Regions from separate parts of the Hoeflea sp. AS60 genome, predicted to be linked through region 1. Evidence: predicted binding sites of a transcription regulator. Region 1 holds the regulator's gene; each other region holds the start of a gene.
What was found. The regulator PhoB, encoded in region 1, activates phosphate uptake and scavenging genes when phosphate is short. The targets are predictions, from matches to a motif close to TGTCATNNANCTGTCAT.

Region 1 (9,669 bases):
CGGGTCACATGTGCCTGCCCTTGCTGTCGGCTCCGTGATCGCGCTCGCCTCGATACCAGCGGGTTTGCAGCCCTGGCAGGCGATCCTGGGCTATGGTGTTCTCGCGTCAGGCTTGATGGTGTGGCCGACCGGAAAGGCCGCTGCCCGGTCGAGGGCCGAGAAAAAGGCTCAGAAAACGCCGCCGCTTGATTTCGCCATTGTTGAAGCTCTCGACATGCCTACGATCATTTTTGACCAGGAAACGTTGGTCGTGCGCCAGAACGCTGCAGCAAAAGTGCTGGTCGGGGACTACCCCGAGCGCGCATCATTGTCGGCGCGCATAAGGTCCCCCGCGATTCTCGATCTTGTGGCGCGGGTTGTCGCGCGCGGTCTGCCCGAAAGCGTGGAGCATAGCGAGCGGGTGCCGTCTGAACGCTGGCACGAGGTTCGTGTTGCCCCGGTGAAGACGAGGTCCGAACCCGGCAAGCGGCTTTACGTACTGACTTTCCGTGATCTGACCGAGGCGCGGCGCATGGACCGGATGCGGACCGATTTCGTCGCCAATGCCAGCCACGAACTCAGAACCCCGCTTGCCTCGCTCATGGGATTCATTGAAACCATGCAGGGACCAGCACGAAATGATGAGGCCGCCCGCACGCGGTTTTTCAGCATCATGCTCGAACAGGCGCAGCGCATGGCCCGCCTGATCGATGATCTTCTGTCCCTGTCGCGGCTTGAGATGAGGGCTCATGTCGCGCCAGAAGGCGAGGTCAACCTCGGCCGCACCATCATGCATGTGGTCGACACTCTGAAACCGATGGCAAACGACCTCGGCGTCGAGATTGAGGTGGCCCTGCCGGAAGAGGCGGTTGTCGTGGCCGGAGACGTAGATGAATTGATCCAGGTCTTCTCGAACCTGATCGAGAATGCCTGCAAATACGGTCAGGCAGGCAAGCGCGTGCAGATCACGGTCACCAATCCGGTTGCGGAAGGCGCAGATGTCACTGTGCAGGATTTCGGTCCCGGGATAGCCAAGGAACATGTACCCCGTCTCACCGAGCGATTCTATCGGGTCGATGTTGAGACCAGCAGGGCCAAAAAGGGCACAGGACTGGGGTTGGCGATCGTCAAGCATATCCTTGCACGGCACAGGGCCCGGCTGGTTGTGCGCTCCACGCCAGGCGAAGGATCTGCCTTCACTGTCAAATTCAGCCGCGCCGAGTCTGCAAAAAAGACGATTATCAAAGAATTATACTAATAAAAACAGCTAGATAAGATGTCATAAAAGAGTGATGTAACTGTCATAAAACGGAATCCCGAAAGGCCTAGAAAGGGCCAGCCTTAGATGGCTGACAAGCGGCTCTGCAAAAGAGCCACGCCACCCTGACCCACGATGGGAGATTCTTATGAACGCACTCAAATTCGCCGCTGCCGCACTTGTGGCCTCCACGGCCTTCGCTGGCACCGCTGTTGCTCGCGACCAGATCCAGATGGCCGGTTCCTCCACTGTTCTGCCTTACGCCTCAATCGTTGCCGAAGCCTTCGGCGAGAACTTCAGCTTCCCGACACCTGTTGTTGAATCGGGTGGTTCGGGTGCAGGTCGCAAGAAGCTCTGTGAAGGTGTTGGCGAAAACACAATCGACATTGCCAACTCGTCTTCGCGCATCAAGCAGTCCGACATCGACCTTTGCGCAACGAACGGCGTGACTGAAATCCAGGAAGTCCGCATCGGTTACGACGGCATCGTCTTCGCATCAGACATCAATGGCGCGAAGTTCGCTTTCACACCGGCTGACTGGTACGGCGCTCTCGCCGCACAGGTTGTCAAGGACGGCAAGCTTGTCGCCAACACCGCCAAGACATGGGCCGACGTGAATCCTGATCTGCCTGCTCAGGACATCCTCGCGTTCATTCCGGGCACCAAGCACGGCACCCGCGAAGTGTTCGACGTAAAGGTTCTTGAAGCTGGCTGCGAAGCAACTGGCGCAGAAGAAGCCTTCAAGGCTGCTGGCGATGAAAAGGCCAAGGGCTGCACCGCGCTGCGCACCGATGGCGTTTCGGTCGACATTGATGGCGACTACACAGAAACTCTGGCTCGCATCGACGCCAACAAGAATGCCATCGGTGTCTTCGGTCTTTCGTTCTACGAAAACAACACCGACAAGCTCCAGGTTGGCACCATGTCGGGCATCGTTCCGTCGACGGCTGCGATTGCTTCGGGTGAATATCCGGTCTCGCGTCCGCTCTACTTCTACGTCAAGAACGCCCACCTTGGTGTTGTTCCTGGCCTGCAGGAATACATCGAGTTCTTCGTCTCTGATGAAATCGCTGGCCCTGACGGCCCGCTGGCTGCCTATGGTCTCGTCTCTGACCCTGAGTTGGCCAAGACCCAGGAAATGGTCAAGAACCATACTCCTATGGCTCCGCTTAACTGATCCGTCAGACGCCAAGAAAGGGGCGGCGCGCTCAGCGCCGCCCTCACTCGCAATCAGGGCGAATGTGACATGACTCCCAGTGTTATCGTACTCATCGTGCTCGGGCTGGCTGCCGTCGGCTATTTTCTAGGCCGGCAGCGCGCATTGAAGACATCCGAGCGGGATGGTGTGAAACTCCATTCCCTGCCGGTCTATTATGGCCAGTCGGTTGCCTTGTTTGCTGCTGTGCCTGCGCTTCTCCTGCTGGGCGCATGGCTTTTTTTGCAGCCGGTGCTGCTCGAGAACAACATCACCGGAAAGATTCCTGACAGCGCAATCCCGGACGGAGGGGCCAGGAACCTCGTCATGGTTGATGTGCGCAGGATTGCCGAGGGGTTGAACCAGCTCATTGCCCAGGGTGATGTGTCAGAGAATGGTCTTGTCGACATGCAAGCCGACGTGACCGATGTCCGAGCGCGGCTCGCCGAGGTTGGTGTGGCTCTCGGGTCTGATGTATCGCCCGTCGTTTTCCAGGCTGCGAAAGAGTATCGCAGCATCGGACTCACTGCTTCATTCTTCCGCAACATCGCGGTACTCGCGGTTTCGTTCGGCTTCGCATTCTGGGCTTGGGCGCGAATTCAGCCCCAATTGCGTGCGCGCAATATCAGTGAGACCTTCGTAACCGCGCTTTTGATGGGGTCTTCTCTGGTTGCCATTCTGACCACGGTTGGCATCGTCGGTTCGCTACTGTTCGAATCCGTCTCGTTCTTCAAGATGTATCCGGCCGCTGATTTCTTCCTGTCGACCACCTGGAACCCGCAGTTCCGTGGTGGATCTGATCTTGGCTTCCTGCCGCTGCTCTGGGGTACGCTGTACGTTTCGGTCGTCGCATTGGCGCTGGCTGTGCCGCTCGGTCTGATGATCGCGATCTACCTTGCCGAATATGCCGGCAGCACGCTGCGCAGTTTCGCCAAGCCTGCCATCGAGGTTCTCGCCGGTATCCCGACCATCGTTTACGGCCTTTTTGCCCTGATTACCGTTGGCCCGTTCCTGCGCGACTGGATAGCTCAGCCGCTTGGCTTGGGGAGCTCTTCCTCCTCGGTGATGACGGCAGGCCTGGTCATGGGCATCATGCTGATCCCGTTTATCTCATCGCTTTCGGATGACATCATCAATGCCGTGCCGCAGGCCCTGCGCGACGGCTCCTATGGTCTGGGGGCGACAAAATCGGAAACCATCAAGCAGGTGATCCTGCCTGCGGCCCTGCCGGGAATTGTCGGCGCCTTCCTTCTCGCAGCCAGCCGCGCCATTGGCGAAACCATGATCGTTGTTATGGGTGCCGGCGCTGCCGCGCGCCTTGATCTCAACCCGTTCGAAGCCATGACCACGATCACCGTGAAAATCGTCAGCCAGTTGACCGGGGATACTGAGTTTGCCAGCCCGGAAACCCTGGTGGCATTTGCTCTTGGTTTGACGCTCTTTGTTTTCACCCTCTGCCTGAACATTCTGGCGCTCTATGTCGTGCGCAAATATCGGGAGCAGTACGAATGACCGAAATCACCGCCGATACCGCCACTGCAACCGAACAGTTGAAAGGCAGATCGCTCTTTGAAGTCGGTGAGCGCACCCGCAAGCGTCACGCATCCGAGCGGCGTTTCCGTCTGATGGGCCTTGCAGCCGTTGTCTTCAGTATCCTTGCATTGGCCGGTCTGATGACCTCCATACTTTCAAATGGCCTGTCGTCGTTTCACCAGACCTTCATCACGCTCGACGTAAATCTCGATGCCGCGAAGCTGGACAAGAACGGCAACCGGGATCCAGAGGATGTTGCGAAGATCACAACCTTCACATTGCAGCCGCTCATCAAGGCCGCGATGCAAACCAAGATGACCGAAAACGGCATTGCCGTGGAAGGCGTAAACGCCAATGCCGCGTTCGAGCTGATATCGAAGGAAGCACCGGGGGAACTGCGTCGTTTCATTCTGGCAAACCCGGACCAGATCGGAAAGACGGTCTCGTTTGATCTTCTCGCTGGCGGTCGCATTGACGGATATTACAAGGGCCGCGTGACGATGGCGTCTGCCGAGCTGGACAGCAACGTCACGCCCGGACAACTGGTGCTTGCCGACAAGCTCAAGCAGGCCGGTATCCTCGAACAGAGGTTCAACTGGGGCTTCTTTACGGCTCCCGATGCCTCTGACACGCGTCCGGAAGCTGCCGGTCTCGGCGTTGCCATCTTGGGCTCGGCCTACATGATGCTGATCGTGCTCGTGCTGGCGTTGCCGATCGGCGTCGCAGCATCGATTTACCTCGAAGAGTTCGCGCCGCAAAACCGCTGGACCGACCTTATCGAGGTCAACATCGCCAACCTCGCCGCAGTTCCATCCATCGTGTTTGGTATCCTTGGTCTGGCAATTTTCATCAATTTCGTCGGTCTGCCGCAGTCTGCGCCTGTTGTTGGTGGGCTTGTACTGACGCTGATGACATTGCCGACAATTATCATCGCGACACGTGCGGCGCTGAAGGCGGTTCCGCCATCAATCAACGATGCGGCGCTCGGTATAGGTGCTTCCAAGATGCAGGCGATTTTCCATCATATCCTGCCGCTCGCAGCACCCGGAATTCTCACTGGCACGATTATCGGCCTGGCCCAGGCGCTGGGTGAAACAGCACCTCTGCTGCTGATCGGCATGGTTGCCTTCGTTCGCGAATATCCCGGCGCGCCGCCGGAAGGGTTCTTTGATCCTGCCTCCGCTCTGCCGGTTCAGGTTTACAACTGGACCCAGCGTGGCGATCCGGCCTTTGTCGAGCGTGCATCGGGTGCGATTATCGTGCTGCTGATCTTTCTGGTCATCATGAACGCCATTGCCATCCTGCTGCGCCGCCGCTTCGAGCGCCGCTGGTAGAACACGACTGTTGCATTTGAAACAATCAAGCCCTGAGTATACTGACATTGTTGAAGGGAAGACGGAGATGAACATCATGACTGAAGCGGCTACTGAAAAAGCGGTCGACGCAGCGATCGAGGAGTCCGCAATCAAGATGCGCGGTACCGATGTCAGCGTATTCTACGGCGAAAAGCAGGCGCTGTTTGATGTCAATCTGGATGTCCGCAAGAACAGCGTGACGGCGCTGATCGGTCCGTCAGGCTGCGGCAAGTCGACGTTCCTGCGCTGCCTCAACCGGATGAACGACACCATCGATGTCTGCCGGGTCAAGGGCGAGATCACGCTCGAGGGCGAGAACATCTACGCGCCGATGATCGATGTCGTGGAGCTGCGCGCGCGGGTCGGCATGGTGTTTCAGAAGCCAAATCCGTTTCCCAAATCGATCTATGAAAATGTCGTTTACGGCCCCCGCATTCACGGTCAGGTTTCAACGCGCGCAGAGATGGATGAAGTTGTCGAACGCTCCCTGATCAAGGCCGGCCTGTTCAACGAGGTCAAGGATCGCCTGCAAGAGCCGGGAACAGGTCTTTCCGGGGGACAGCAGCAGCGGCTTTGCATTGCTCGCGCCATCGCGGTCAGCCCTGAAGTCATCTTGATGGATGAACCGTGCTCGGCACTTGACCCGATTGCGACAGCGAAGGTCGAGGAACTGATCGACGAACTCCGCGTCAACTACACCATCGTCATCGTCACCCACTCGATGCAGCAGGCTGCCCGTGTCTCGCAACGTACGGCCATGTTCCATTTGGGCAATCTCGTGGAGGTCGGTGCAACAGACAAGATGTTCACCAATCCGGATACCAAGCTGACCCAGGACTACATCACCGGCCGCTTCGGCTAATGCGACCGCCTTTCGCATAATGATTACAGGATTGAAGGATCAAACCATGCCCGAAGCACACACAGTCACCTCTTATGATGATGAGCTCCGTTTCCTGACGCGCCGCCTGTCGGAAATGGGTGGCATAGCCGAGCGCATGGTCGCCGATGCCGTTGCTGCCCTGGTCAACGCCGACACGGCCTCTGCCCAACGTGTTATCTCCGAGGACCTGCTGCTCGACAACGGCGAGCGCGAGATCTACGACAAGGCGGTTCTGGTGATCGCCAAGCGCCAGCCGATGGCGTCGGATCTGCGTGAGATCATCGGTTCGATCCGAATTGCTTCCGATCTCGAGCGCGTCGGCGACCTGGGAAAGAACATCGCCAAGCGGGTGATCGCAGTTCACACCATGGCGCAGCCCCGCAAGCTGGTTCGTGGGCTGGAGCATCTGGCTGAACTGGCCCTGACCCAGCTCAAGGAAGTTCTGGATGCATTCGCCACCCGCTCGCCGGGCCTCGCCAATTCGATCCGCGAACGCGATGAGGAGATCGATGCGATCTACACCTCGCTGTTCCGCGAATTGCTGACCTACATGATGGAAGATCCACGCAACATCACTGCCTGCACGCACCTGCTGTTCTGCGCAAAGAACATCGAGCGCATTGGTGATCACGCCACCAATATCGCCGAGACCGTCTATTACGTCGCCACCGGAGAACAGCTGGCAGCGGATCGTCCCAAGGACGACGAGACAGCCAGCATGGTCGCGCCCGCCCCGGGCGCAGACTGACCGCATCACGGAGTGCATGCACAATGGCAATGAGCCCCCGTATTACTGTGGTTGAAGACGAAGAGGCACTCTCGGTGTTGCTTCGCTACAACCTGGAAGCTGAAGGCTACGATGTTGACACCGTTCTTCGCGGTGACGAGGCCGAGATCCGGCTGCAGGAGCGCGTCCCGGATCTTCTGATCCTCGACTGGATGCTGCCGGGCATTTCAGGAATCGAATTGTGCCGCCGCTTGCGCGCTCGGCCTGAAACCGAGCGCCTGCCTATCATCATGCTGACGGCGCGTGGCGAGGAGAGCGAACGGGTTCGCGGACTGGCAACCGGCGCGGATGATTTCGTCGTCAAGCCGTTCTCCACGCCCGAACTGCTGGCGCGTGTAAGGGCCATGCTGCGCCGCGCGCGGCCGGAAACGATTTCCAGCCTGCTCAAGGTTGGCGATATCGAGCTCGACCGTGAAACCCATCGCGTGAAGCGTCGGGGCCGCGACATCAAGCTTGGACCGACGGAATTCCGACTGCTCGAATATCTGATGAGCTCGCCGGGCAGGGTCTATTCCCGCGCGCAACTGCTCGATGGCGTCTGGGGCCACGACGTCTATGTCGACGAGCGCACGGTCGATGTACATGTCGGCAGGTTGCGCAAGGCGGTCAATCTTTCCGGCATGCGTGACACCATCCGCACAGTGCGCGGTGCCGGCTATTCGATCGAAAGCTGACGCCTGCCAATACCACTTTCTGCGGCGTCGCGCCTCCAGACGAAGGTGCGGCGCTATGCAGTCGTGAGCCGGCGCTCCTGCCTCGCCGGTTTCAAGCCACACGGCTGGTGCACCTGCTTTTTGCAGACTTAGGGTATGGTGACTTTCAAGACATCCGACGTCAATTCACTGCCAAGCTCGACGATGCCAGTCTGCTTGTCCATGATGCAGATGTAGCTGACCGTGGCATCGGCACCCTTGGCTTTGCCGCTCAACACTGCAAGACCAAAGCTCTCGGATCCGAATGGATCAACCACAGCCGCCGCAGCCTCCAGCATCGGCTCAGCGGCTTTGAGACACTCTGTGCGAACGGTCTCGGCGAATTCGGCCCATGCGTCATCCGAAGATGCTGCAGCAGACAGGGTGGCCGCGAGTAAGGCAGCAAGAGCAATGACAAGGTGGCGCATCGGTTGGTCCTTTCGCTGCAGGGACTGCTGGCAAGCAAGAGCTATGGAAAGCCCGGCGGCGCTCCCAATGTGCGCTCTGATTTCGTTTCATGAGAGAATATATCAGAAAAACGCACGCTGACATCTGCGACCATCACAAAAACAAGGAGCCCGGGCGATCAACCCGGGCTCTGGCAGTCTTTACAAGATGGTATTCAGCGGGCGCGCTTGCGCTCGCTTGATGGCTGGAAAGCCATCTTGGCGTGATAGCCGCAATATGGCGAGGCATCGCCTGAATCATTGCCGCAGAAGTGGAATCCCTCCTGCAACGGATCGCCGACCGGCCATTTGCAGGTCCGTTCCGAAAGCTCAATCAGAGAAAGCCTGCGCGAAATCGGCACGACCACGTCGTCCATCGGACGGACGTCAATTTCTTCAGTCGCGACAAAGTCCAGGTCTTCCTTGAGCTGGGCTCCACCGCTTGAGCGGCTAACAGTGCGGGTTGCCTGCGTTGCGGTCCGGCCTGCGTAATTTGGAGCGCGGGGCGCCGCAGTTGTACGCTTGGTGCGCACAGATGCCTGTCCGCCGCTCTTGGCGCGGCCAGGAAGATTGAGCCGGTGCACCTTGCCGATCACAGCGTTGCGGCTCACGCCGCCCAGTTGTGCTGCGATCTGGCTAGCGCTGAGCCCGTCCGCCCAGAGTTTCTTGAGTCTTTCGACCCGTTCATCAGTCCAGTTCATGCAATGCTCTCCCTGTATCCCGTCTTTCGGGATGTCAGAATCCCTCAACGTCGCCCCGGACGACCGGAGCTTGAACACTCGGTTACAATGAGGTGAATAGTGTCCGCCGCGAACCTCTACTTCATGGGCTCAACTTAGTGGTCGGCGGACTCCGTGACAAGAGTCAGCCGAATCATGCTGATTCCTTTTTGCGGTTTTCCCCAACTTACGCGGCCAATATGAAATCTCACCCTTAAGTGGGTCCGTGTCGCCGATCGCATCGAAAAACCGCCCTCTGGAAGTGTTCGAAATCCGCTTGGGGCGTGTGGGCGCTGTGTCTCATTGACACGCAAGACCTAAATGTAAATAGTGACCGGGCCGCCCCGGAATGGGCGGCATTTTGGTTTTTCGGCATGTCCTGTCGTGCGGGTCGCTGCGGCGTTCGCAAGGCAAGGGCAATGTACTGTTGTCCGTTCTCAAGTGGGGAGAAAAGCGCCATGGCCGATGCCAAGCCGCTTTATGATACATATAACCGTGTTCCGATCGTGTTCGAACGTGGAAATGGTGTGTGGCTGGAAACCCCTGAGGGCGAGCGCTATCTCGATTTTGCTGCCGGCATCGCGGTCAATTCTCTTGGCCACGCCCACCCGCATCTGGTCGAGGCGCTCAAAGCCCAGGCCGACCGCGTGTGGCATCTCTCGAACCTTTTTGAAATTCCGGACCAGTCCCGCATGGCGCGGCGCCTCACTGAGGTGACATTTGCCGACAAGGTGTTTTTCACCAATTCCGGTGCTGAAGCGCTTGAATGCGCCATCAAGACGGCGCGGCGTCATTTCTATGTCAACGGCCAGCCGGAGCGGT
Region 2 (9,669 bases), 360 kb from region 1:
GGATCGCGGCGGCGGCTCGCTGACCGCGCTGCCGATTGCCGAAACGGATTCCGGCAACCTGTCTGCCTATATCCCGACCAACCTGATCTCGATCACGGATGGACAGATCGTGCTCGACGCTGCCCTTTTCCACCAGGGCCAGAAGCCGGCGGTGGATGTGGGGCTGAGCGTCAGTCGTGTGGGCGGCAAGACCCAGGCGCCAAGCTTGCGCACGGCGGCGGGCACGCTGCGGCTCGACTATGCGCAGTTTCTGGAGCTCGAGGTTTTCACCCGCTTCGGCGGCATGCCTGAAGGCCGGGTCCGCGACCAGCTCAAACGGGGGGAGCGGATCCGGGCCATCCTTCGCCAGCCGCAACACGCGCCGTTCCGCCTGGCCGACGAAGTCGGGCTGATGCTGGCGGTGCAGTCGGGACTGCTCGACCCCTTGCCGCTGGATGCGGTGGCAGCTTTCCGCGCAGGCCTTCCGGCGGCCCTCGAGAGGGACGCGGCCGAGGTGCTTAGCACGATAACAGCAAGCGGCGAAATGGAAGCGGAGACACGCAAGGTGGTTATGACCGCGATCACCCGGCTTGCACAATCACTTTCAAGCAGCAATGCGGACGTGAGCACGACTGGTGACGACGTGGCGGAGCCCCCCGCAGAAACACCCGCGTCATGACCGAGCGGTTGGCCGACATCAGTGCCCGGATCGAGAGTGTCGGTCAGCTGGGGGCGGTGGTGAACGCCATGAAAGGTATCGCTGCCGCGCGCGCCCATACCGCCAGAACCCAGCTCGAGGCCGTCGACAGCTACGCGGCGACCATTGCGGCTGTGATGTCGAGCGCGCTTGGACCCGAGGCGGCCCCTTCCAGAGCGCCCCGTTCAAGCGCGGGGAAGGCAACACAAGCCAAGACAGGGCTTCTGGTGTTCTGTGCGGAACAGGGGTTCGCCGGCGCCTTCAGCGAGCGGGTGCTCGACAGCATTGACGTGGAGCCCGATGCCAAAACCCTGTTTCTCGTAGGGACACGCGGTCTTGCTCTTGCCGCTGTCCGCGGGATCGTGCCGGTGTGGAGCGCTGCCATGCCATCGCACACACCTGGAATCCCGAAGCTCGCAGACAGGATCACGACGGCGATCTACAATTTGGTGGGTGCAGGCAATATTGACCGTCTCGACGTCATCTTCACGGAACAGAAGTCTGGACGACCGACGGTCAGGCGGCAGACCCTGTTCCCGATCGATATGTCCAATCTCCCGGCGCCCGCGTTTGAAAATCCGCTGATGCAGCTTCCTGTCGGCGCGCTGATCGACAGTCTTGGCGCGGACTATTTTCATGCGCTTGTCTGCAGGACCGCGCTTCACGCATTTGCGGCCGAAAATGACGCCCGGCTTGAAGCCATGTCGGCCGCGGGCAGCCAGATCGCGCGCGAACTTGAAACGTTTCAGGCCACGCTGCGCCGGGTGCGGCAGGAGGCGATCACGGCCGAGATCATCGAGCTTGGCACCGGCGCTGCCGCAGCGCGTGACGAGCGATAATAAGGACCTGAGCTGATTGAAGGGCTGGATGGGTCCGGGGGGTGTTATCCCCCCGGACAGTTCGATGCATCACTTCGCAGAAAGCAATTCCGGAACGCTCAGCAACACCACTTCATTGTCCGCCGCAGCATCGAGCTTGCGACCCGACGAGAACGGCAGGTTGTTGTCGATTGCAACCATGATGTGCGTGTCGTCGACTTTCATCACGTCCTCGATTGTGAAGAAGGGCAGGCTGAACCGCCCGGCCTCGCCGCCATCGGTGGTGATACGCGCAACAGCGTCGGGATCGGCAATGTTCATCAGATCGATCTGTCCGATCCGGCGAACATAACCGTCCGCATCAATGCTTGCAGTGTCGATCAGTACAATGTGCTTGACCATTGCCGGGTTGGGGAAGCAATCCGGCTTCGCATCGCCCGCACACTTCAGGCTCGGCTCACCTTCGCCATTGTCACGCTCGATAACCAGCGCACGGGTGGTATCGATGAAGTTGAAATCGCCGATTGCCGTTGCGCCTTCGGCCAGCTTGAACTTGAAGCTGTCACCAGTCCACTCGCGCTTGGCCGGATCGAAGGCCAGAACGCGCAGGAAATCGCCTTCGTTCTTGCCGTCTTCAGCCAGAAGAGGCTTTTCCAGCATTGCCCACAGCAGGCCTGTCTCGGGCTGCAGCGCCATGCCTTCATAGCCACCCGAACGCGGAACGTTCCAGTCCTTGCCGATCACGGAAGTGGCCGAGATGCCAGGCGTGTCGGCACCCTTGAGCTGCTTGCCGTCCATCATTGTGGGATAGACGTTTTTCACCCGGCCATCGAGCCCGGCTTCAATCAGGTATGGCCCGAACTCGTCGCCGATCCAGATAGAATCATCGATACGCTGGATGCTTTCGAGGTCAAAGTCAGAGCCCGTCAGGTACCGGCTGTCGGTACCGTCCCATGAGATGCGGAACGGCACCTTGAAATCAGGGTCATGCAAGAACACGGTTTCCTTCATGTCCACCTTGCCGGTCTCGAAATCCGCCATCATGCGGCTGAAGAACAGCATGGTGTCTGGGCTGTTGGCCTTGGAGCCAAAACCGTTGTCGGTCAGCACATAGACAGAGCCGTCATCGGCCTTGTTCATTGCAAAGCCGGAAAAGCCCTGCAGTGGCTGGCCGATGAAAGGCAGGCTGATTCCGGTCAGGCGCTTGCCGTGCATGCCGCCGGTGTCGCCCTCGACAGACATCGGCACGCCATTGCGGGCTGGGCCGGTAAACTTGCCGCTGATCCAGGCATCGCGGGGTGCATCGGCAGGTGGCGCGACCAGGCTCAGCGCCGGCAGATAGGCGTGGCCGGCGAGCGTGGCGGGAAAGGTCTCCTGGGCTGCAGCAGGGGCGGCCAGGGCGAGGATGGCAAGGGGCAGAAATCGTGTTTTCATCGGGTTCTCCTTTGTGAGAAACACCCAATGCCCTGAACGGGTTACAGCCAGATGACGCGCGCATTATGCTTTTGTGACAGGGACGCCATTCGCGAACAGCAACGGCATCTGCGTCCGCATATTTGCTGTTTCCCTAACCTCAATCAGCCCACCAGTCCTGATCCGCTCCTAGGGTGAAAGCTACGGCCCGAGCACTTCATGGCTTGGCTGGCAAAGGACTCAAGCATGCCCTCTCCCGACACCACAAATCCGCAACCAGTATCCCGGTTCAGCTTTCCCTCGGCCTACACGATCCTTCTGGCGCTGATCGTGATCGTGGCGGCGATGACCTGGATCATTCCCGCCGGCCAGTATGAGCGCGTGGCGTCCGCGGTGCTCGGCAAGGATATCCCGATCGCCGGAACCTACGCACCGATGGCTGCCAATCCGCAGGGCTTCTTCGACGTCATCCTCGCCCCCATCGCCGGGTTCTACGATCCCGGCAGCTACACCGCCAACGCAATTGATGTCGCACTGTTCGTGCTGATGATCGGCGGCTTCATTGGCGTGGTCACGTCAACCGGCGCGATCGACGCGGGTATCAAGCGCGCCATGACGAAACTGAAGGGGCAGGAAAAGTGGATGATCCCTATCCTCATGGGACTGTTCGCCCTGGGCGGGACGACCGAGGGCATGGCGGAAGAGACACTGGCCTTCTATGTCCTGCTGACACCGGTGATGATTGCAGCGGGCTATGACGCCCTGACGGCGGTTGCGGTGATCCTGCTTGGCGCTGGCGTTGGCGTGCTCGGCTCGACCGTAAACGCCTTTTCGACCGTCATCGCATCCAACGCTGCCGGCGTGCCGTTTACGGACGGGCTGATGCTTCGTGTGGTCATTCTGGCCCTGACCTTCGCAGCAACCGTGGCCTACGTCATGCGCTATGCCGCGCGGGTCAAGGCTGATCCGTCACACTCGCTGATCTTTGACCTCAAGGCGGAAAACGAGGCGCACTTCCGCAGCGCGGCCGAAGCTTCCGCCACAGAGTTTACCGGACTGCACAAGATCGTTCTGCTGCTGTTTGGGACCACCTTTGCGGTGATGATCTGGGGCGTCTCGCTCGGCGGCTGGTGGATGGCCGAAATGAGCGGGCTGTTCCTGTTCGCCGGCATCGGCATCGGCCTGATCGGTCGGCTGGGCGAGAAGGGCCTGGTCGAGGCTTTCGTCGGTGGTGCGCGCGATCTTCTGGGCGTGGCGCTGATCATTGGCCTTGCCCGCGGCATCGTCGTGATCATGGACGCAGGCCATATCACGGACACCATCCTGCACTGGGCAGAGGGAATGGTCACCGGCCTGAACGAGATCGTGTTCATCAACGTGATGTACTGGATCCAGGTCGTGCTGTCGTTCTTCGTCCCCTCCACATCAGGCCTTGCCGTGCTGTCGATGCCGATCCTGGCCCCCGTTGCCGATTTTGCCGGGGTCGCACGAAGCCTCGTCGTCACCGCGTTCCAGTCGGCCGAGGGCGTCGTCAACCTCGTCACCCCGACATCCGCAGTCGTCATGGGCGGTCTCGCCATCGCCCGCGTTCCCTATGAGCGCTGGCTGCACTTCGTCTGGCCCGTCTTGCTGGGTCTCACAATCATCATCATGGGCGCGCTGAGCATTGGCGTCTTTCTGACAGGATCACCGACATGACTGCTACCCCTCCCCTGACCTATGGCGTTCATTCCGAAGCAGGCAAACTGCGTCGAGTGATGGTCCACACGCCCGGTGCCGCCATGGCACGCCTGACGCCGGCCAACTGCGCTGAGCTGCTGTTTGATGATGTCATCTGGGTCAAGCAGGCACGCATCGAGCACATGACCTTCGTCGATGTGATGCGCAATCGCGGTGTCGAGGTTGTGGTCATGCAGGACTTGCTGACCGAGGCGCTTGCAGACCCGGAGGCTCGGCGATGGCTACTGGAAGCTCGGATCAGCGACAACACCGTGGGCGTCGGTCTGGCGGATGATCTGCTGGCGCATCTGATGGAGATCGACGCGGCGCTGCTGTCCACCATCCTCATCGGTGGCATGAGCCGTGCCGAACTTCCAATCCCGGCCAATGGCGTGTTGGCCCCGATGCTGGAGCCAGCCGATTTTATCCTGCCCCCCCTGCCCAATCATATCTTCACCCGCGATACCACCTGCTGGATCTATGGCGGCGTGACCGTCAACCCGATGCACTGGCCCGCACGACGGCTCGAGACCCTCAACGTTGCCGCGATCTATCGCTTTCACCCCGATTTCAAGGATGCCGGCTTTCCCATCTGGTGGGGCGATCCAATGCAGGACCATGGCCCCGCGACCGTTGAGGGTGGCGACGTCATGCCGATCGGCAATGGCGTTGTCCTGATCGGCATGGGCGAACGCACCACGCCGCAAGCGGTCAGCCAGATCGCGCGCAATCTGTTTGCCGGCGGCGGGGCCACTCTGGTCATCGCATGCCAGTTTCCCCGTTCGCGCAGCGCCATGCATCTCGATACGGTCTTCACCTTCTGCGATCGCGATCTGGTCACGGTCTTTGCCGAGGTCACCGATGCCATCCGCTGCTACAGCCTGCGTCCCGGTGACGGCGCGGATGTCGTCGCAGAGGCAGAGACGAAGCCGTTCCTCGAAGTTGTGGCAAAGGCGCTTGGCATCAAGGCGCTGCGAACTGTCCCCACCGGCGGCGGCGCCTACGAGAGCGCGCGCGAGCAATGGGATGACGCCAACAACCTTCTGTGTCTCGAACCCGGCGTCGTCGTCGGTTACGAACGAAACGTCTATTCCAACACCCTGCTGCGCAAGGCGGGTGTCGAGGTCATCACCATTCCCGGCTCTGAACTCGGTCGCGGACGCGGCGGCTCCCATTGCATGACCTGCCCGCTGATCCGCGACGCAACCTAAGGAAATCAACATGCCACAGAACCTGCACGGACGCAGCTTCCTCAAACTGCTCGATTTTTCACCCGATGAAATTCGGCATCTGCTGCAGCTGGCAGCAACCCTCAAAATGGCCAAGCAAGGCGGCTTCGAGGTACCGCGGCTCAAGGGCAAGAACATTGCCCTGATCTTCGAGAAGGACAGCACCCGGACCCGCAGCGGGTTTGAAGTGGCAGCTCACGATCAGGGCGCGCATGTCACCTATCTCGGGCCATCGGGCAGCCATATCGGCCACAAGGAATCGATGAAGGACACGGCGCGCGTCCTTGGCCGGTTCTATGACGGCATTGAGTATCGCGGCTTTGGCCAGAAGGACGCCGAGGTGCTGGCTCAGTACTCTGGTGTGCCGGTCTTCAACGGACTCACCGACGATTTCCATCCCACGCAGATCCTCGCCGACCTGATGACCATGCGTGAGTTCACCCACAAGCATCTGTCGAATATCGCCTTCTGCTTCATGGGTGACGCCGGCAACAACATGGGCTCATCACTGATGGTCGGCGCTGCGCTGATCGGCATGGACGTTCGTCTGTGCGGTCCGCAAAGCTGCTGGCCCGATCAGGACCTCGTCACACAATGCAGGACCATCGCAGAAACCAGCGGCGCCCGCATCACGCTGACCGAGAAGCACGCCGAAGGCCTCGAAGGGGCCGACTTCGTCTATACCGATGTCTGGGTCTCCATGGGAGAGGCGGACGATGTCTGGAAAGATCGGATCGCGCTTCTGTCACCCTATCAGGTCACAACAGAAGTCATGGAGAAAACCGGGAACCCTTATGCCAAGTTCCTGCATTGCCTGCCGGCATTCCACAATCGCGATACCGAAGTCGGCGAAGCCACTTTCAAGAAATTTGGTATCGACTGCATGGAAGTCACAGAAGAGGTCTTCGAATCCGGCGCCTCTGTGGTCTTCGATCAGGCAGAGAACCGGATGCATACGATCAAGGCCGTTCTCGTGGCCACGATGGGGTCATAAGATGCGCGTGGTAGTCGCCCTGGGCGGTAACGCCCTGCTGCGTCGTAACGAACCCATGACTGCCTCCTCGCAGATTGCGAATGTGCGGATAGCGGCGGTGGCACTGGCTGATCTGGCGCGAGATCACCAGATCGTCATTGCCCATGGCAACGGCCCGCAGGTCGGATTGCTGGCATTACAAGGCGCGTCCTATAATCCGTCCAAACCCTGGCCGCTGGATGTGCTGGGTGCTGAGACCGAAGGCATGATCGGCTACCTGATCGAACAGGAACTTATGAATGCACTGCCGGAGGGCTCGCATTGCGCCACGCTTCTCAGCCGGGTCGAGGTCGATCCAGCCGATCCTGCGTTCAAGGCGCCGAGCAAGCCGATCGGTCCTGTCTATTCCGAGAGCGAAGCCGCGCAGGCAAAGCGGGATCATCGCTGGGCGCTTGTCACCGAGGCGTCCGGTGGCCTGCGCCGTGTGGTTGCCTCCCCCCTGCCGCTCAGGATTATCGGGCTGGATGCGATCAAGGTGCTGCTTGAGGCGGGCCACTCTGTGATATGCGCCGGCGGCGGTGGCATTCCGGTCATGCGAAATTCAGACGGCGGGATGGAGGGCGTGGAGGCTGTGATCGACAAGGATCGAACAGCCGCCCTGCTGGCGTCTGAGCTTGAAGCGGATGCGCTGCTTTTGCTGACCGATGTTGCAAACGTCTTTCAGGATTTTGGCAGCGACGAGCAGCATGCGATAGGCGCAACAACCGCAGATGCATTGGACAAGCTCGATCTGCCGCCTGGTTCCATGGGCCCCAAAGTAGGTGCCGCGTCCGACTTCGTCAGGAGCTGCGGCAAACTCGCAGGCATCGGCCAGCTAAGAGATGCCCGCGCCATCCTCGAGGGCCGCGCCGGAACGCGTGTTTCGCCGGGGTAGCCAAAAGCCGCTGACGGCGCGGTTCTGCAGAAAACTGACTTCGATACGGATCAGCCACAGAAGAAAGGAATTCCCGGGTTCCAGATTTGCAGCAAGCTCAAAAATTCCGGGCATCCTTCCGGAACAAATGTGTGAGCCAGATGTTGATAGCCGTCTGAGCACCTCTCGCGGCTGGAGCAGGCAGTAGAGTTGCAGGAACGCTAAAGCGGGGTTGCCGGAGAGATCAACTCCAGCGGCATTCCAATATGCGAAAAATGAATGAACCTTCGTGGCTGGAGCCAGCCACCTATCGCAGATCTTATCATCTGGACCGCCCCGAGAACCGGTGGGGTCCGTCACCCGGAGAAACGACATGTCACTCGGTACAATCCTCGTCATACTGCTCATCATATTTCTGCTGGGCGGATTCAGCGGACGCTTCGGCGGCTATGGCTACGGCTTCGGTCATGCCGGTGTTGGCGTACTGGGTACAGTGCTGATCATCATCGTCATACTGATGGTGCTCGGGCGCATCTGACCTCGCGATTGATCCTTGGATTGCCCTACATGAGAAGCGGTCCGACCTGATCGAGATAGGTCGGATCGAACTCGGCAAATTCGGTCAAGCGGTTATGGGAATCGAACGCGACGAAGCCATTGCGGAACGTGACCATTTCCTTTTCGCGCAACTTTCGCAGTACCCGATTGACGTGGACCGAACTTAGTCCAAGTGCGTCGCCCAGGAGATACTGCGTTAAAGGACAGGCGAAGCCCGCCTTGCTCCCCATGCCCACCAGGGAAAGTCTGGCGCCGAGCTCCAGAAGGAAATGTGCAGTGCGTTCGGCGGCATTGCGGCGCCCGATATTGACCAGATGTTCGACCACCATCGCTTCGTCGCGGGATGCGGCCCACAGAACCGCCGTGGCGAGGCGCGGGGTTCGGGCAAACACGTCCAGAAGGTCCGTCGCAAGCACTTCAGTAACTTCGATGTCGGTGATCGGCTCTATGCTGTGATCGGACATGTGAAGCAATACGCTCCGCAGGCCGAGAAAATCGCCGGGGATCTGGAAGTCGACAATCTGACGTTGTCCGTCCTGCAGGATCTTGTAGGAAACAGCCCAGCCGGAAGCGAGGACATAGGCGGCCTGCCCCGACTGCCCCTGATGGAAGAGATCACGCCCGGCGACAAAAGTACGACGTCGCTTGTGCAGAGTCTCCAGAACGGCGAGTTCCGTACCCGACAACGCAACGAATGCGCCCAGCTTGCGGGCCAGTGGTGTGTTTTCCAAATGCGTACCATTCTCCGGAGCCAGCAGAATTCCTAACATGGAAACCCGACCGATGACTGATTTCGATCAGCACAATGCAGCAAATATTTTGAAAGTCTGCGGAATGCACCGCCCAAACCCGATTTGCAGGCGTATTTACCATGGAAGGCCGCTAAGGCATGTCAGATCATGACACCCACTCAGGAATCGCCGCGCTCTCGATTTGCGAGGCCTTGCTGCTTGCGCTGAACGATGCTCAGGTCTTGCCGGAAAGTGAGATCATGGGCGTTCTCAAGGACGCTGCGACCTCGCATGAAAACGCCGAAGGCACAGAGACCGACCTCGTCACGCACGCAGCCGTGGCGGCGCTGATCAATCGCATCATCGCAGGTGGCAACTCGGTGCGCAGACCGTAAGACCGGTGCCCGATTAAGACGTATCAGGATCTGCCGAACAACCGCGTCAGCATATCGGCGGCATGGGCCACAAGGGCGGCCACCAGCCAGAGGGCAATCATGCCGGGTTGCGCACCGCTCAACGCCGCATGGAGCGCACCCAGAAGCCCGGCCCCTGATGCCATGGTCAGCACCAATTGCCCGAGCCGGGCGCGGCGGCGCAGGAACAGCGCGATGATGACCGCTTCAAGCGCAATGACGCCAA
Region 3 (9,669 bases), on a different contig from region 1:
GAGATTGGGCGGTGTGGGCCCGCGGTTCTTCTCGGTGATGTAGCCCGGATCATCCTGCATGTGTGCGAGGCCTGAATGCGCCTCGAGCTTCTCGCCGTTCGGCATGTGGACTGTTGCCGAGCTGATATCGTAGACCGCCACCTTGGCTCCGGGGCCGGGAAGCTGCTTGCTCCCGCGTCCGCCAAACAGCTGCCTGAAAATCCCGCCAGATGTATCATCTTCCTTGACCGTATCGGGACTGGCGTAGGACAGCACACTTTGCGGCTTCTCGGCTTTTCCCGTTGAAGGCGCCCGGCGCGGTGTTGGAACGATTTCCGGCTCGGTGATCGCGGCCTGCAGTTGCGCGGTGTCAGAGCGGGCGCTTTCCAGCATGCGCGGGCGGGGTGTCGGCAGGGGGATGGCCATGGCGAGCTCGATGGGTGCCGAGACTTCTTCGCCACTGGCGGCCGTGCCGCCGCCTTTCGCCTCAGCGGTCAGCAGACCATTTGTCTGGTCTTCGGCGTGCGCCAGCGCCAGGGCGATCATGGTTGGTGTGAAGAATTGATCTTTGGAGGCGGTCAGCGGCGCCGCCCCTATCCTTTGATCCCAGCCGGAGGTCGAGGCCTTTGCAGAGTCCCCAGGACGTGATGCTTCACCGAAAAGGGGAGTGCCGGAAAACCACGCTTGCTCAATGAATGAAGATGGTTGCTCAACCTGAGCCGACAACCGTCGCGGATCGATATCTGCGATGCGTGGCATAATTCCTGGGTTAACGGCGTCGAGATTTGCGGCAGGGCGTGACTTGCGAGCCAAACCAACGGCGCGGTCGCTCCTGGCTATACGAAGCTGACGGTTGGCGCGGTCTGGCTTGAACCTGCTGACAGCGTGGCTTATCGACATGGATGCATGCAGCGAGGCTGGCATTCCGAGCAGCGCGGACGCCCCTTGCGAAAACCCTTCCGCCAGCAAAGATGTTGCGGCAAACAATGCCATGATTCCAACCACAGCACCTGCGCACGCGGCGAAAGGAATACCTTTCGCGCGGGCTCTCGTCTTCCTGTCCCCGTCCTTCAATATCATCGTCCCCACGTATCAATGCCGTAGTCAGAGATCAGCAGCTGCAGTCGGAAAGCGTTCAGTTCGTGCCTGAGAGGTGCTTGCAGCTGGCCCGCAACACCCCACCATTGCCATAGCCCTTGTCAATTCCGGGCAATCCAGGCCTTCAAGCCCGATCGCCGAGGAGAATATCAAACCATGGTAAAGAATAGCTTTCCAACCCATCTGCGCTCGCCATTAGCGAACCACGCGAATTTGGCCAGAGAGAGGCAGTCTGAGAAAGAGAGAGGCAGTCTGAGCAGGGGCTGAAGACGCACGCACGCTGCAGCGTACAAGGTGCGCGAATGGACTGACTGAAGTCCTCTGTCGGTTCAGACCAGAACCGCCCGCAAGACCACAAACAGAACACCCGACAGCACGGCAGCGGCGGGAACGGTGATCACCCAGGCTGCGATGATCTGAAGGAAGTGAGAGCGGCGCACAAGCTTTCGGCGGCGCTGTTCGGCAAGCTGGCCCTTGGCGGCCTCTGTGCCCGGGGTGTTGATCTGATGGCGCACGACATAATCGGCGCGGCGGCTCGATCTCTCCGTGTACCATTCGCGGAAGAAGCCGACGCCGAAGACTGCGCCGACGGCGATGTGGGTTGAGCTTACCGGCAGGCCGAGCCACGAGGCGATGATCACGGTGATCGCTGCGGACAGCGCCACGCAATAGGCCCGCATCGGGTTGAGCTTGGTGATCTGGTTGCCGACCATGCGGATCAGCTTCGGGCCGAACAGCAAAAGACCGAGTGATATGCCCACCGCGCCGACTGCCATTACCCAGAGCGGGATCACCACCTTGGGGGCGACTTCACCGAGCTCCGCGGTGTGGACGATGGCTGCCAGCGGGCCGACCGCATTGGCCACGTCATTGGCGCCGTGGGCGAATGACAACAGGGCGGCAGAGAAGATCAGCGGCAGGCCGAACAGCTTTCGCAGCGACTGGTTGCGATTTTCAAGGCCGCGTGACTGGCGGGCAATCACCGGCCTTGCGACGAGCCACCCGACAAAGCCGGCGCCCAGCCCGATCAGCAATGCGGTGCTCAGCGGGATCTTGATCAGCGCCTTGACCCCCTTGAGCGACAGATAGGTGGCGAAGGTGCCAATCATGATGGCGATCAGCACCGGCACCCAGCGGCGCGCGGCGGCGATCTTGTCTTCCTGGTAGATAATGAAAGTCTTGATGAAAGCGAGAAACGCTGCCGCGATAATCCCGCCCATGAAAGGCGAAATCACCCAGCTTGCAGCGATGCCGCCCATGGTCGGCCAGTTGACGGCGTCGACGCCGGCTGCAGCGATGCCTGCGCCCATCACGCCGCCGACAATCGAATGGGTGGTAGAGACAGGCGCGCCAAACCAGGTGGCGAGATGGATCCACATCGCAGCCGAGACGAGTGCCGCCATCATGGCGGCGATGAAAACATTGGGATCGGACACGGCGACCGGATCGATGATGCCCTTGGAAATGGTGGAGACCACGTCGCCGCCTGCGATCAATGCGCCTGCACTCTCAAAGACTGCGGCAATGGCCAGCGCCACACCCAGTGTCATGGCCTGCGAGCCTACTGCCGGGCCGACATTGTTGGCCACGTCATTGGCGCCGATGTTGAGCGCCATGTAGGCGCCGATCATGGCGGCGGCGATGATGACCACCGCGCCGGGTTGTCCGGTGACGAAGACGGCTGCGATGATGGCGCACAGGAAGATGAAGACGAGCGCAAGACCGGGCGTGACAAAGCCGCGATTGATCAGGCCGGTGGCCTCTTCCATCGTCGCGAACTTGTCGAGATCCTTGTCGAGCGTTGGCTTGCGGTAGGTTTCAGGCATGTGCGGTGATGCTTCCCGTGGTCCGGTCCGGTGCGTCAAAGGTCGATTGTGACAGTTTCTTGACCGTTGATCTTCCGTCGATGGACGCATGACGCCGTTGCGTCAAGCCGGGAGCCGTCGGTATCAACGAGTTTCGGGCCCAAGGTGCGGGTTTGTGCCCTGTCAGGCGTTTGTTTCGGCCTGATCGGTCGATTTTATGACGACGGTTCTTGACGCCGCGCTCGACTCGTAACATATGAAGTTACATGAAACATGACAGCCGCCTTTCATCCGTCCTGCACGCCCTTTTGCACATGGCGGAGCACGATGGTCCGATGACCTCCGAAGCCCTGGGCAAGTGCCTGGGCACCAATCCGGTCGTGGTTCGGCGGACCATGGGTCTGTTGCGCGAAGCCGGGCTCGTGACCTCTGATCGCGGCCACGCCGGTGGCTGGCGCATTGCCGTCGACCTGTCGACCGTGACCCTCAGGCAGTTGCACGAGGCGCTTGGCGAGCCTGCGGTCTTTGCGCTCGGCAATCGCAATGAAAGACCTCAATGCCTTGTCGAGCAATCGGTCAATGCCGCGCTCGACGGGGCTTTCGCTGACGCGGAAGCGCTCCTCTTGGAGCGGTTTGCTCAGATCACGCTTGCCACGCTCGCCACCGATTTTGCCCGGCGGCACGCGGATTGGCGGGCACAGAAAGGATAGACCAAATGCACGATGTGATTGTCATCGGGGGCAGCTACGCCGGAATGGCCGCAGCCCTCCAGCTTCTCCGCGCCTATCGGGCGGTGAAAGTGATCGACGGCGGTGAGCGGCGCAACCGCTTTGCCGATCTCTCGCACGGGTTTCTCGGGCAGGACGGTGTCGCCGCCGCTGAAATCGCCTCGACCGCGCGGCGGCAGCTTGAAGCCTACAAGACGCTGTCATGGGTCGAGGGCCGCGCCGTCACGGTCACCGGCGGCAAGGATGATTTCACAGTCACCACCACCGATGGCGAACGTCACCGCGCGCGGCGACTGCTGTTTGCCATCGGGCTCGAGGATCAGTTGCCGGAGATTGCCGGACTGTCCGCGCGGTGGGGCAGGTCTGTGTTTCATTGTCCCTATTGCCACGGCTATGAGCTTGAGCGCGGCCCTATCGGGGTCATCGCCACGGGTCCGATGTCGGTGCATCAGGCCGAGATCGTGTCGGAATGGGGCGAGGTGACATTCCTCACCAATGGCGCCGTTGAGGTGGATGCGGATCAGCGGCGCACGCTTGAAAACCGTCATGTCCTGATCGAACCCGGCCTGATTGACCGGATTGACGGTGTGGCGGATGTGGTGTTCGCCGGTGGCAGGCAGTTGAGCTTTGCCGGCCTGTTCACGGCGCCCCACTGCGTCCCAGCCAGCAGTCTCGCCGAAGCGGCGGGGTGCGCCTTGGAGGAGACAATGATGGGTATCCAGATCCAGACCGACGCGGCCAAGCTGACGTCAGTCCCGGGTGTTTTCGCCTGCGGTGACGTGGCGCGCATGCCGCACTCGGTGACGCTGGCGGTGGCGGACGGCGCCTGGGCCGGCGCGCAGCTGCACCGTTCGCTGGTCTGGCCTGATGCGTGATCTTTGGATCACGACAGGGATGCGGCCGTCTCTCCTTGTCAGCCTGGGCCAAAACGCCGATAAGGCCTGAGCATGCGGCTTCCTCGCCCTTGCGTGCGCAGAACGCCCGGTATGGGCGGGGAGATCCCATGAGCAGACTGTTTGAAGAACTCGATTACCGCCCGACGCCGATCGGGGCGCTTGTGCTCCGCCGGCGGCACGAGGTCCGGCTCGGGGTCGATATTCTCGAGATCAAGCTCGGCGAAGAGCATCTGATGTCGGACCTGTTCACGGCCTCGGAGATCGCGCTGGCCGAACTGGGACTGGCGGCATGTACGGGCGAGGGGCTTGATGTCGTGGTCGGAGGGCTGGGCCTCGGCTATACGGCCAGGGCCGCGCTCGACGATGCGCGCACTGGATCGCTGATCGTCGTTGAGTATCTCGAAGCGGTTATCGACTGGCACCAGACCGGCCTGCTGCCGCTCGGCCCGGAACTGACCGGCGATCCACGCTGCCGGCTGGTGGAGGGCGATTTCTTCGCCTTGGCGCGGGGCGAGGCCGGGTTCGATCCGGACGTGCCGGGCCGCCGGTTCGACGCGATCCTGCTTGACATCGACCATTCGCCCGACGCGCTGCTTGATCCGCGCAGCGAGAGCTTCTACCAGCCCGAGGGGCTCGAGAAGCTCGCCGCCCACCTCAAGCCCGGCGGCATTTTCGGCCTCTGGTCCGACGCGCTCGCCGACGATGGCTTTACCGAGCGTCTGGCCAGCGTATTCACCGAGGCCTGGGCCGAACCGGTAACCTTCCACAACCCGCTGCAGGACAAGCCGTTTACGCAGACGGTGTATCTGGCAAGGAAGGGGTAGGGGCAAGATCTCTTCATCAGATGAGCAGACCACTGCTTGATACAAATTCTCTTATCCGTGGCAAGATTAGTAGTTGCGCTAACCACTGTTGATTCTGTTCGAAAGATTTGGTGTGATTTATGCAAGGTTGACGTTCTCTTTGCGGAATGTATAAATTTCGCATGTGCTGATCATTTAATAATGTTCAATTTCAACAATTGAGGCATCTAACTTGTGTTTCTTTGGTGGAATTTTCGGTATTAATGTGAGTTGTGTATATATGGGGAGAGATATGGAATGACCAATTTTTCTAACGATATGCTAGCAAATCTGAACAATGCTCCTGATCAAAGGAGTGGCGAAAACATTGCAATTTGGTGCCATGTTATCGGCAAACGCGGTGATAAGCTGGTTATCAAAATTGGAGAGGCAGAGTTTCTTCTCGATCCATCATCAATAAAAAATGTTGAAGTATTGGATGGCAATAGCATCAGCGATCCTTCGTCAGATGTTTTTCTTGAGATCGATGGCGATTCAGAAATTGTGTCCTCTGTAAAAAATATTGCCCGGTTTGGGCATAGAGCCCAATCGGAAATATTAACACCATTTGCTTTGGCGCGTCCTGAACAGGCAGCAACTCGAAAACTCAGTGATGACGAAGTAAGGGAGCAAAATGATATTTATGATGCTTGGCAGCGCAAGGTTGGAATTTTCAAGGAACTGACAAACTCCTCAAAAGAAGAGAGGTGCACGCTGAAAAATACTTCCGCATGGACAAGTTTTGGCCCTCTCGATATTCCAAGCGGTGTTGATCACCATGGGGATGGGTGTGCAGGATATTGATGATTGGATCATCATTTAAGGAAAAACAGAAAGATAAAACCGGTCGTATATGAACGAGATCCGCGATACCGTTCTAATCGTATCCAACTCTGAAGATATTCACGCAGAGGCAGTTCAGGCATTTTTGGCAAACCAAAATGTCCCTGCTCCCATATTTGAGTGCGCGAAGTTTCCTACCCAAGTGGAAATCTCGCATGACGTGGAAAATCCCGGTAACGGCTTTTTCTCATTTGCCGACGGATCTCGAATTCAAGCGTCAAGAATCAGATCGATTTGGTGGCGGCGGCCGGACATATCTATAGTGGATGAAAAGATTGAAAAAAAATCCACCCGCGACTTTTCGATACTGAATTCGCGCTTTGCTTTGGAAGGAATAATCGCGTCGTTGGATTGTTTGAGCGTTAACAACATCTGGAATCAACGGCGTGCTTTGAACAAGCCTTTGCAGCTGGAACTGGCAGCGAAATGCGGGCTGGCAATTCCAAAAACGTTGATATCAAATTCTCCGCACGCCGTTAAAAGTTTTTTTGCGCAGACCGGACCAACGATTTACAAAGCCCTGGAGAAAGTCATCGGCGAGCCGGATGGTACAAAACCCTTGCAGCCTGATGACATTGACCGACTTCACCAGCTTTCCGTGGCCCCGGCAATTTTCCAAGAGTTTGTGGAGCCAGGTTACGATCTGCGTATAACCTATGTGGGTGGAAAATTCTTTCCGGCAAAAATAAGCTCGACCTATGATGAGGCACGATTTGATATTCGTTTGGATATGGGGCCGAAGATAGAAACATATGCGCTTCCTGCATCAATACAATCCCAGCTTGCCGATCTGATGATCTGTCTCGGACTGGTTTTCTCTGCAATAGATATGAGAGTGAGTTCGACGGGAAAATACTACTTTTTGGAAGCGAACCCTGCAGGTCAGTGGGTGTATGTCGAGATGCAAACCGGGCAGCCGATCACCGAAACTCTCGCGGATTTGTTGCGCATTGCCCATCAGACAGTTTGACACCCTGGACTCCAACCCACACCCCCATCTCCCCGCTTCATCTCTCCATGAATGCTATTGAATTGACTGGTCAGCAATGCTGACCTATCCATCGGGCACAGGAGAGTTTCCATGTCCCCAAGCCGTGCCGATTTTTTCCAGGGTGTTCGCGACAGCCTGCCGATCGTTGCGGCTGCAGCGCCCTTCGGCATGTTGTTTGGCGCGTTGGCCGTCGACAATGGATTGACGGTGGGCGAGGCGGTTCTGATGAGCGCCACGGTGTTTGCCGGCGCCAGCCAGATGGTCGGGCTTGAGTTGTTTGGCACGCACATCGCGCCCTGGATCATCATCTTGTCGGTGTTCGCGGTCAACTTCCGTCACGTGCTCTACTCCGCCGCGCTGGGGCGCAGGATCGGGTTGTTCGCGAACTGGCAGAAGCTGCTCGCCTTCTTCTTTCTCACCGATCCGCAATATGCGGCGTCCGAGGCGCGTGCGGACCGAAAACTTCCCCTGACCATGAGCTGGTACATGGGCATGGCGTTGCCGGTCTATATCTGCTGGGTTGTGGAGGCTCTTGTCGGGGCGCTGTTTGGCAGCCTCATCACCGATCCGGCGGCATTGGGGATCGATTTCCTGTTGCCGATCTATTTTCTCGGGCTGGTCATGGGGTTTCGGGCGCGGCCCCACTGGCTGCCGGTGGTGATTGTGTCCGGGATCGGATCAATCGTGGGCTTCTATACGGTGGGCTCGCCCTGGCATGTGAGCCTGGGCGCGCTGGCCGGGGTGATTGCCGCAATGCTGCTGCCGGTCAGCCCGGAAGCTGAAGAGGTTGCGCCATGAACGGGATGTTTCTTGGCCTGCCGGTCAATGTCTGGACCATCTTCGGCGCGGCCATCGTCACCTATGCGGCGCGATTTGGCGGGCATCTGGTGCTCTCGCGGTTCAAGCGAATTCCGCCGCGCATCAATGCGGCGCTGAATTCCGTGCCGGCAGCGGTGCTTGCAACCCTTGTTGCTCCGGCCGCCGTATCGAGCGGTCCGGCCGAAGCAATAACACTGGCTGTCTGCCTGCTTGTCGGCCTCAGGTTGCCGATGATGGGGATGTTTGCCATCGGCTGGGCGCTGATCGTGGCGCTCAGGACCGCCGGGCTTTAGACAGGCCTCGAATTACTGGCTGATCTTTCGCGTTGAGCTGTTGAAGTTGAACCAGCGCACGGTCTTTTTCGAGGAGCCTTTCGAGGTGACGTCAAAGCGGTAGGACGAGTTGGCCTTGCCACCGGTGGTGTTGCAAGGTGCAAGGAAATCGGCGGTCAGCGTGGTGCTGCCATCTGCTTCCGATTTGATCGTCTTGGTCCTGTGCTGGAAGGTCCGGCCATTTGAAAGCACGTCATACATCTTCACCTTGATCGTATCGCCTGCTTTTGCATCGTGATTGATGGTGATCGAAGGATCCTGATCCTTGCCGCCGAGCTTGCGGCAGAGATGGGCCTTGCTGGCAGCGCCGACCGAGACCGATTTGATCTCGACTGCAGAGGCAGGCGCAATGCTAAGCCCAATTGCCAGCAGCGACAGGGAGATTTGATGGAGAGTTTTCATGTCGTGGCCTTCTGGTTCTGTATAAAAAATCAATAATGGCGGGCTTCAAATTCGAACCTGCACCGCAACTCTTAGCTGCGGTTCGACGTTCGGGAAACCCTCTCCATTTGAAAATAGCCGTTGCCCCGAGGTGAGCCTCACTCACCAGCCGCTGGCCTGGGTCTTTCCGACTGCACGCTTGAAGTGCTGCCACCGGATAACGCAGGGTTCAAAGCGGCGCGGTCGCTGCTTCGAGCCAGTCTAACGCCGGATCGCCCGAGAGCAGCGGTGACAACTCTTCGCGTACCCGGGCGTGATAGGTGTTGAGCCACTCGAGCTCCGCCGGATCGAGCAGATCCTTGAGGATCAGCCGCTTGTCTATCGGGCACAGCGTAAGGGTTTCAAAGCCCAGCATAGGCTTTTCGCCACCCCCGATTGCCTGCGGTTCATGCACCACCACCAGGTTCTCGATGCGGATGCCGAAGGCGCCGTCGCGGTAGTATCCGGGTTCGTTGGAGAGGATCATGCCGGGCAGCAGCGCCTGGCTCCCACGTCGCGAGATCGATTGCGGGCCTTCGTGCACGGAGAGATAACTGCCGACGCCGTGGCCGGTGCCGTGAGCGAAGTCTGCGCCGGCTTTCCACAATGCAATCCGGGCGAAGGGGTCGATGTCGAGGCCGCGTGTGCCTTCGGGAAACCGAAGCATGCTGATCGCAATCATGCCCTTGAGCACCAGGGTGAAGAACCGCTTCTGCTCGCTGGGCACATCACCCACCGCAATGGTGCGGGTGATGTCGGTGGTGCCTGAAACATATTGTCCGCCGGAATCGATCAGCAGCATTTCGCCGGGTTCGATCCGGCGGTTGGTCTTTGTGTTGACGCGGTAGTGGATGATCGCCGCATTGGGACCGCCGCCGGAGATCGAATCAAACGACAGCGCCTTGAGCGGCATCTG

Region 2: WNZ14_RS08425 (esterase-like activity of phytase family protein) is a predicted target of PhoB. The motif match lies at 2,969-2,985, and genes of this name have one in related genera.
Region 3: WNZ14_RS21805 (inorganic phosphate transporter) is a predicted target of PhoB. The motif match lies at 2,952-2,968, and genes of this name have one in related genera.

Annotation. Positions count from the first base shown of each region.
Region 1 is NZ_JBBMQP010000001.1:1,455,280-1,464,948, forward strand. It holds gene phoR (phosphate regulon sensor histidine kinase PhoR) at 1-1,237, shown strand, start outside; gene WNZ14_RS06725 (substrate-binding domain-containing protein) at 1,386-2,414, shown strand; gene pstC (phosphate ABC transporter permease subunit PstC) at 2,484-3,944, shown strand; gene pstA (phosphate ABC transporter permease PstA) at 3,941-5,299, shown strand; gene pstB (phosphate ABC transporter ATP-binding protein PstB) at 5,367-6,182, shown strand; gene phoU (phosphate signaling complex protein PhoU) at 6,229-6,951, shown strand; gene phoB (phosphate regulon transcriptional regulator PhoB) at 6,981-7,664, shown strand; gene WNZ14_RS06755 (hypothetical protein) at 7,793-8,110, opposite strand; gene WNZ14_RS06760 (GcrA family cell cycle regulator) at 8,305-8,829, opposite strand; gene WNZ14_RS06765 (aspartate aminotransferase family protein) at 9,306-9,669, shown strand, end outside.
Region 2 is NZ_JBBMQP010000001.1:1,820,244-1,829,912, reverse strand. It holds gene WNZ14_RS08435 (F0F1 ATP synthase subunit alpha) at 1-658, shown strand, start outside; gene WNZ14_RS08430 (FoF1 ATP synthase subunit gamma) at 655-1,515, shown strand; gene WNZ14_RS08425 (esterase-like activity of phytase family protein) at 1,585-2,928, opposite strand; gene WNZ14_RS08420 (YfcC family protein) at 3,154-4,605, shown strand; gene WNZ14_RS08415 (arginine deiminase) at 4,602-5,837, shown strand; gene argF (ornithine carbamoyltransferase) at 5,848-6,849, shown strand; gene WNZ14_RS08405 (carbamate kinase) at 6,851-7,762, shown strand; gene WNZ14_RS08400 (DUF3309 family protein) at 8,115-8,279, shown strand; gene WNZ14_RS08395 (Crp/Fnr family transcriptional regulator) at 8,305-9,030, opposite strand; gene WNZ14_RS08390 (hypothetical protein) at 9,189-9,425, shown strand; gene WNZ14_RS08385 (hypothetical protein) at 9,449-9,669, opposite strand, start outside.
Region 3 is NZ_JBBMQP010000005.1:117,618-127,286, forward strand. It holds gene WNZ14_RS21800 (DUF2778 domain-containing protein) at 1-972, opposite strand, end outside; gene WNZ14_RS21805 (inorganic phosphate transporter) at 1,407-2,903, opposite strand; gene WNZ14_RS21810 (Rrf2 family transcriptional regulator) at 3,149-3,592, shown strand; gene WNZ14_RS21815 (NAD(P)/FAD-dependent oxidoreductase) at 3,598-4,485, shown strand; gene WNZ14_RS21820 (spermidine synthase) at 4,614-5,330, shown strand; gene WNZ14_RS21825 (hypothetical protein) at 5,607-6,152, shown strand; gene WNZ14_RS21830 (MvdC/MvdD family ATP grasp protein) at 6,202-7,161, shown strand; gene WNZ14_RS21835 (AzlC family ABC transporter permease) at 7,273-7,980, shown strand; gene WNZ14_RS21840 (AzlD family protein) at 7,977-8,294, shown strand; gene WNZ14_RS21845 (hypothetical protein) at 8,307-8,735, opposite strand; gene WNZ14_RS21850 (aminopeptidase P family protein) at 8,944-9,669, opposite strand, start outside.